One region of the Polaromonas sp. P5_D5 genome, then DNA from elsewhere that is predicted to be linked to it. Evidence: riboswitches for the same ligand, from Rfam matches in the RefSeq annotation. Region 1 holds a riboswitch; the other holds the start of a gene.
The links. A riboswitch is a leader RNA that binds a small molecule or an ion and turns the genes downstream of it on or off. The one in region 1 is predicted to bind glycine.
Positions count from the first base shown of each region.

Region 2: it holds a riboswitch for glycine, as region 1 does, so the genes downstream of both, ACXJKE_RS16295 (D-amino acid dehydrogenase) here and gcvT (glycine cleavage system aminomethyltransferase GcvT) in region 1, are expected to answer to the same signal.

Region 1 covers NZ_JBFUMJ010000002.1:358,734-362,705, reverse strand. The annotation lists gene ACXJKE_RS08425 (TRAP transporter large permease) at 1-637, shown strand, start outside; gene ACXJKE_RS08420 (hypothetical protein) at 710-1,279, shown strand; glycine riboswitch at 1,307-1,422, shown strand; glycine riboswitch at 1,444-1,547, shown strand; gene gcvT (glycine cleavage system aminomethyltransferase GcvT) at 1,603-2,763, shown strand; gene gcvH (glycine cleavage system protein GcvH) at 2,818-3,183, shown strand; gene gcvP (aminomethyl-transferring glycine dehydrogenase) at 3,242-3,972, shown strand, end outside.
Region 2 covers NZ_JBFUMJ010000003.1:732,174-736,145, forward strand. The annotation lists gene ACXJKE_RS16280 (alpha/beta fold hydrolase) at 1-63, shown strand, start outside; gene ACXJKE_RS16285 (hypothetical protein) at 60-542, shown strand; gene ACXJKE_RS16290 (GrpB family protein) at 740-1,282, shown strand; glycine riboswitch at 1,507-1,616, shown strand; gene ACXJKE_RS16295 (D-amino acid dehydrogenase) at 1,728-3,041, shown strand; gene ACXJKE_RS16300 (DUF1737 domain-containing protein) at 3,135-3,341, shown strand; gene ACXJKE_RS16305 (DinB family protein) at 3,341-3,856, shown strand.

The DNA.
Region 1 (3,972 bases):
CGGCTGGGCGCTGCTGATGCCGGTGATTATTCTGGGCGGCATTTACGGCGGGATTTTCACGCCGACCGAGGCGTCGGCGGTGGCGGTGTTTTATGCGCTGGTCGTCGGCACCGTGATCTACCGCGAAATCAAGCCGGCCGACCTGTACGTCATCCTGCGCAAATCGGTGCTCTCCAGCGCCGTGATCATGTTCATCATCGCCAATGCCGGGCTGTTCGCCTTTCTGATCACCCGGGCCGGCGTGCCGGACGCCATAGGCCATTGGCTGGAAGCAGTGCTGCAATCGCCCGCCCTCTTCCTGCTCGGCGTTAACGCGGCGCTGTTCATCATCGGCATGTTCATTGAAACCAGCGCCGCCATCATTGTTCTGGCACCCATCCTGGCGCCAGTGGCTGTGCATTTCGGCATCGATCCGGTGCACTTCGGGCTGGTGATGGTGGTCAATCTTGCCCTGGGCATGATCACACCGCCTTTCGGCGTGAACCTGTTCGCGGCCTGCACCGTCGCCAGGATATCGCTGGACCGCATCGTGACCCACCTGATCCCCTTTGTGCTCGTCATCCTGGCTTGCCTGATGGTGGTCACTTACGTCCCGCAGCTGTCGCTGGCTCTGCGGGATCTCGTCTACGCAAAATAGCTTTTCGGACGGGATTCACGAGGCTGTCATTTTCAGCAGCCATGCTCGGGGTTTCATTTCAGGATGAAATCCATGCAGCTCCACAAAACCGACCGCGCCCGTGCCGAGCTCAAGCCCGGCGTGAGAACGCTAGGCCAGCGCGAGCGCACCCTGCTGCTGATGGCCGACGGCAGCAAGTCGGCCCAGGACTTCCGCCCGCTGTTTGAGGGCGACGGCGAAGCGATTGCCCTGCGTCTTTTGCGCGACGGCTTTCTGGAAGCCCATCCCGGCAAGACGTCCGCACCGGCAAAAAACCCCGCGCCTGCACCCGCCCACACACTCACGCCGGCGCAGCTACAGAACTTTCCCAGCCCCGAAACCACCCAGGCCATTCAGGTCTCTGCCGATCAATTTGAAGGCAAGCGCTCGCTTGCCACAACCCGGATGTTCCTGTTCGACATCTGCGAACGCATGTTCGCCCGGCGCAACCCGGAGATGGCCGAGCGCTTTCGCGAAGCGCTGCGCAATGCCAAAGACCGCGAGACAATGCTCGGCGCCTCGCGCGAAATGATCGAGGAAATCGAAAAAATCGCGGGCCACGAGCGCGCCGACTCCATCAGCGAGCGCATCGCCATGCTGCTGCCGCAGCACCAGGCCGCCTGATCGAGCCGACAGCGGCTTCCGTTACACTCAGCGGTGTCAGGAGAGAGTTTTCCTCGCGAAAACCGCCGAAGGCGCACGAGCACCCTGGGGGCACCCCCCTTGAGTAGCACTGAACGCTCAGGCAAAAGGACTGGCAACCGCCCTGCGGCGCACCACGCGGCAAGGCGTTCCCTACTGGAGAGAGGCCGCCTTTCACGGGCAGCCCACCGAAGGAGCAAGCCTGCATCGCCGGGTGAATCTCTCAGGTAAAGTGGACAGCAGGGGCAGCCCATGGATTGAGAACAAGTTCTTGCCATGACCGTGTTTGCCCCCTGGAGAATGCCTTGTCCGATTCGTCCACCTCTTCCGCCGCCCCCGAAACCTTGTTGAAAACGCCCCTGCATGACCTGCATGTGGAGCTTGGCGCGCGCATGGTGCCTTTTGCGGGCTATTCGATGCCGGTGCAGTACCCCGCGGGCCTGATGGCGGAACACCACCACACACGCCAGGCTGCCGGCCTTTTTGACGTGTCCCACATGGGCCAGCTACGCCTGGTGGGTGCTGATGCCGCAGTCGCGCTGGAATCCCTGATACCCGTTGATGTGATCGACCTGCCCGCCGGCAAGCAGCGCTACGGCCTGCTGTTGAACGACGACGGCGGCATCATCGACGACCTGATGTTCTTCAACCGCGACTACGCCAACGGCGGCGACCTCTTTGTCATCGTCAACGGCGCCTGCAAGGTCGGCGACATTGCACACATCCAGGCAAAGATCGGCTCGCGCTGCGAAGTCATCCCCATGCCGGAAATGGCGCTGATGGCGCTGCAGGGCCCACAGGCCGTCACTGCCTTGCAGCGCCTGGCGCCCGGTGTCGAAAAACTCGTATTCATGACCGGCGGCCGCTTCAGCGTGGCCGGCTGCGACTGCTTCATCACCCGCAGCGGCTACACCGGTGAAGATGGCTTTGAAGTCTCGGTGCCTGCTTCGCAAGCTGACGCACTCGCACGCGCGCTGCTCGCGCAACCTGAAGTCAAACCCATCGGCCTGGGCGCGCGCAATTCGCTGCGGCTGGAAGCGGGCCTGTGCCTCTATGGCAACGACATTGACACCACCACCACGCCGGTGGAGGCCAACCTCAACTGGGCCATGCAAAAGATCCGCCGCACCGGCGGCGCACGTGCCGGCGGCTTTCCGGGTGCGGACAAAATCCTGGCCCAACTGGCAGACCCCGCCCTACTCACCCGCAAGCGTATCGGCCTGGTGGCGCTGGAGCGCGTCCCTGTACGCGACCACACCGAACTGCAAAGCACCGACGGCATGGCTATCGGCGAAGTCACCAGCGGTTTGTTGGGCCCCACCATCAACCAGCCCGTCGCCATGGGTTACATCAAACCTGAGTTCGCTGCGCTGGGCACACGCGTGAACGCCATCGTGCGCGGCAAGCCGGTGCCCATGGAAGTGGCCGCCATGCCTTTCGTTCCCGCCCGCTACTACCGCGGTTAAGCACCAGATCAAGCTCCCCGTTTTATTCACCCCACTCAACCCCTGGAGAACCTCATGACCGTCAAATACACCGAAGACCACGAATGGGTCAAGATTGAAGGCAACGTCGCCACCGTCGGCATCACCGTGCATGCGCAGGATGCGCTGGGCGATGTGGTGTTTGTGGACCTGCCGGCTGTCGGCACCACCTTCGCCCAGAAAGAAACCGCCGGTGTTGTCGAATCCGTCAAGGCCGCGGCCGACGTGTATATGCCCTTGAGTGGCGAAGTCACCGAAATCAACGAAGCCCTAAGAGACGACCCATCTCTCGCTAACAGCGACCCGATGGGCGCCGGCTGGTTTTTCAAAGTCAAGCTGTCCGACCCAACGCAGCTTGACGCGCTGATGGACGAAACCCGCTACACCGCCTTCGCTGCCTGATTTTCTGACCGATTCTTTTTTCTGACTCCTGGCTGCCAAGCCTGACACGGGACCCGACATGTTGATGCAATCCGCCAAGCCCTTGGGCGATCTTGAAAACCCTGCCGAATTCATCGCCCGCCACATCGGCATCGATGACGCCGACGAAGTCCACATGCTCAGCATCGTGGGCTCGGCCTCGCGCCGCGCGCTGGTGGAAGGCATTGTTCCACGCTCGATTGCACGCAGCACCGCCATGGCCATCCCGGCCCCCGTCACGGAGGCGGCCGCGCTCAAGCAGCTCAAAGCCATCGCGGCCAAGAACCAGGTGTTCAAGAACTTCATTGGCCAAGGCTACTACGGCACCTACACGCCGGGCGTGATCCTGCGCAACATCCTCGAGAACCCCGCCTGGTACACGGCCTACACGCCCTACCAGGCTGAGATTTCGCAGGGCCGCATGGAAGCGCTGATCAACTTCCAGACCATGGTCTGCGACCTGACCGGCATGCCGATCGCCAACGCCTCCATGCTCGACGAAGCCACCGCCGCCGCCGAAGCCATGACCCTGGCCAAGCGCAGCGTGAAAAGCAAAAGCAATGTCTTCATCGTCGCAGGCGACTGCCACCCGCAAACAATTGAGGTGATCCAGACCCGCGCAAAGCCCTTGGGCATCGAGGTGAAGGTCAGCACGGCAGCCGTCACGGTGCCGCAACTGATGGCCGAAGGCAATTACTTCGGCGTGCTGGCGCAATACCCCGCCACCACAGGTAGCATCCATGACCTGCGCCCGCTGGCCGGCCAGGCGCA
Region 2 (3,972 bases), on a different contig from region 1:
CATGACCCCATGATCAGCGAACCGGCTGCGCTGACGAAGATTTTGCTGGAAAGCGCTGAATGAGCCAGGTGGCCCGCCGCCAGTTCACAGCCGCGCTGGCAGCCGGGCTGGCCGTGCCCCAGCTTGCGCTGGCCAAAGACACGGCCTTGCCTGTGCCGGCCTCTTTGCCGGCTGCCGCTGGAATCGCCGCCCTTAAAAATGAGCCGCTGGTGCTGCTGGTCAGCCTGCCCGGCTGCCCATTCTGCGAGCTGGTACGGCGCAACTACCTGCTGCCAGGGCAACGAGACGGCAGCCTGCACGCCTGGCAACTCAACATCAGCGACCGCACGACACCGCTGACCGGCTTTGACGGCCAGGTGACAACGGCTGCGGCGCAAGTGGCCGCATGGAAAGCCGGTTTCACACCCACCGTGCTGTTTCTGGGCCCGGCCGGGCAAGACCTGGCGGAACGGCTGGTCGGCCTGGCATCTACCGACTTTTATGGCGCCTACCTGGAAGAGCGACTGACGCAGGCGCGCAAAGCTGTGCTGGCGCTCAGGTAAATGAAATGCAGACCGCCCCATTCGCAGCCGTGGGGATTTCTGGTTGCTATTGTTTTGATAGCTGCTCGCGCAATCACTGATTGGGCAAATGGCCTTTTTCATGCTTAAAGCCGCCTTAAAAATGACCCCGCAAAGGATTCTGGCGTGTCGCACAGCGTTTTTTGCCCCTGCACAACAACCTGCCAGCCGTCACGCGCATGACTGACCAGGAATCGCTGCTTGCCGCTATCCACGAGGAAGTGGTCTTGCAGGCCTACAACCCAGCCTGGCCCCAGCAGTTTGTGGCTGAGCGGGACCGCCTGCTTGCGCTCTCCCCTCAGCTGCCGGCCCGCCTGATCGACATCCAGCACATCGGCAGCACAGCCGTGCCCGGCCTGGCGGCCAAACCGGTGATCGATATGCTGGCCGGTGTGGAATCCATGGCGGCGGCCGAGGCGCTTCTGGCGCCGCTGTGCGCCAACGGTTACACGACCTCCGCTGAATTCAACGCCTCGCTGACCGACCGTAAATGGCTGATGCGCTGGACAGAAGGGCGGCGCACGCATCATCTGCACCTGGTGGTTCGCGGCGGCGAGGTGTGGGCGCAGCGCCTGCGTTTTCGCGACGCCCTGCGTTCGGACCCGGCGCTGGCGGCGCGCTATGCCGCGCTCAAGGCGGAACTGGCGGCCAGGCACCCGGGTGACCGCGAGGCCTATACCCATGCCAAAGCCGCGTTTGTGAGCGCAGCGAGCGAAGGCTGAGCCTCTCGCGTGCTCGCCCAGGGGTTTTGGCAATCCAGGCCCGCCACCTACTATTAAGAGCCTGAATCAACCCGCTAGACCTGTACTGAACGCCGCATTCACGCTTGGCAAAACAGGCTTCGGTGGTAAATTCAAACCCGTTCAAGCAGGAGAGCGCTGCCCCACAAGGCAGCCACCGAAGGCGCAAACTTCCATAATCGCTCAGGTCCCGTACTGCCCGGAACACACAGCCGTCTGGAGAGACGCCGCACGCAAGGTGCAGCGCACCGAAGGAGCAAAGCCGAAGCCCCAAGCAACGGCTGAATCTCTCAGGTAACAAGGACAGTGGAAGCGGCCGCAAGCATGTGATGGCTTGGCGGTTGCCACGATTCTTCCGATTCAACAGCAACCCCTGGCACGGCGCTTGCGCTACTGCAATGTTCTGCTTGAATGAAAAGGAATCGCCATGAAAGTCATGGTTTTGGGTGCGGGTGTCACGGGGATCACCACGGCCTGGTATTTGGCGCAACGCGGCCATGAAGTCACGGTGGTGGAGCGCCGCAACGCGGCCGCGATGGAAACCAGCTTTGCCAACGGCGGGCAAATATCCGTGAGCCACGCGGAGCCCTGGGCCAACCCGGGCGCGCCGCTGAAAGTGCTGCAATGGCTGGCGCGTGAAGATGCGCCGCTGCTTTTCAGGCTGCGCGCCGATGTGAACCAGTGGCTGTGGGGGCTGGAGTTTTTGCGCAACTGCACGCCCGCGCGCACGGCACAAAACATCAAGCAGATCGTGAACCTGGGCATGTACAGCCGCGGCGCGCTGCAAAAGCTGCGCGCCGAGCTGGGCCTGCTGTACAACGCGCAGACCAAAGGCATCCTGCACTTCTACACCAGCCAGGCCGAGTACGACGCGGCACAGGAGCCCGCGCGCATCATGCGCGAGCACGGCTGCGAACTCGACATGAAGACGGCCGACGAGTGTGTGGCGATTGAGCCCGCGCTGGCGCAATGCCGTGGCAGCATCGTGGGCGGCAGCATGACGCCCAGCGATGAATCGGGTGACGCCCGCGCGTTTACCGCCGCGCTGGCGGCGCGCTGCGAACAAGCCGGTGTGAAATTTCTGTACAACACCACCGTGCTGGGCCTGGACGCTGCAGAGGGGCAGCTGAACGGCGTGCAGGTGGCGATGGGCAGCGGCGAGGCCGGCGGCAAGGTCGAGATGCTGAAAGCCGACGCGTATGTGATGTGCCTGGGCGCCTTCAGCGCGCAGTGGGCCAAGGTGCTGGGGCAAAGCCTGCGCATCTACCCGGCCAAGGGTTATTCGGTCACGCTGCCCGTGATCAACGAGGCGGCGTCGTACCAGGTCAGCCTGACGGATGACGAGTACAAGCTGGTGTTCTCGCGTTTTGGCAACCGCTTGCGCATTGCCGGCACGGCCGAGCTCAACGGCTACAACACCGAGCTGAACCTGGTGCGCTGCAACGCCATCGTGCGCCGTGTGAAGCAGCTTTTTCCCGACATGACGGACGGCGAGGGCGCGCAGTTCTGGACGGGTCTGCGGCCGGCCACGCCGAGCAATGTGCCTTACATCGGCAAAAGCAAGGCCTCCAATGTCTTCCTCAACACGGGCCACGGCACGCTGGGCTGGACGCATGCCTGCGGCTCGGGCGCGGCGATTGCGGACATCGTGAGCGGGCGCGTGCCGGAAGTCGACTTTGCGTTTACCGGGATGCCGGCGCCGGGGCGTGTGATGGCATTGCCGGGGATGGCAAAGGCCTGAGCAAGGCCTGAAAAGGGGGTCTGAAGCACGGCGTCCTGCAGCAGGTGGGCGGAAACGGTAATATCGCCCTCCGTTCATCAGCCGCTTGCCGCCATGACATCACCCGCCACCACGCCCCCCGACGGTCTTCCCACCTACAGGCTCCTTACCGGCCCTGATGACGCGAGCTTTTGCCGCCGCGTGAGCGAGGCGCTGGCGCTGGGTTACGAGCTTTACGGCTCGCCGGCGGCGACCTTCAATGGCGAGAACGTGATCGTGGCGCAGGCGGTGCTCTGGCCTTCGCTGCGCAAGGCCGGCTGATGAGCCCTGCCCAGCCCCTGAACCCCGCAACGCTCCAGGCCATGGCGGATTTTCCGCGCCATCTGGAACAGTTTTACGATGCGATTCCTGAAAGCCACAAGGGTTGGACGCCGCCGTCGTGGGAAGGCATTCCGAGCGAAAACTTCACGGCCCTCGCGCAGATCTGCCACGTCAGGGACATCGAGATCGACGGGTATCACGTGCGGTTTCAGCGCACCTTGTCGGAAACCAATCCCGTGCTGGAATCACTGGACGGCTATGTACTGGAAAAGGAACGCGACTACGCGGCTGCTGATGCGCAGGAAGTCTTCGCGGCGTTTCGGGCAGCGCGCACCCGGACGATGGCCATGCTGTCGGGCATCACGCCCGAGCAACTTGGCCGCACGGCGGAATTCGAAGGTTACGGCGCGCTCACGCTGCGCAGCCTGGTGCATTACCTGTGCAGCCACGACCAGCAGCACCTGGCCGGGCTGCAATGGCTGCTCGGGAAAATCGACGCCTCCCTCGCCGCTTGAGGCCTTCACCCCCCTGTCGCACAGCACGGGCATCCTGAGGCGCAGTATTGGCCGCCTCCCAGGCGCTTACAGGTTGCCAGGGCCGTCTTTTCAATGAAAAAACAACAGCCTCTGAA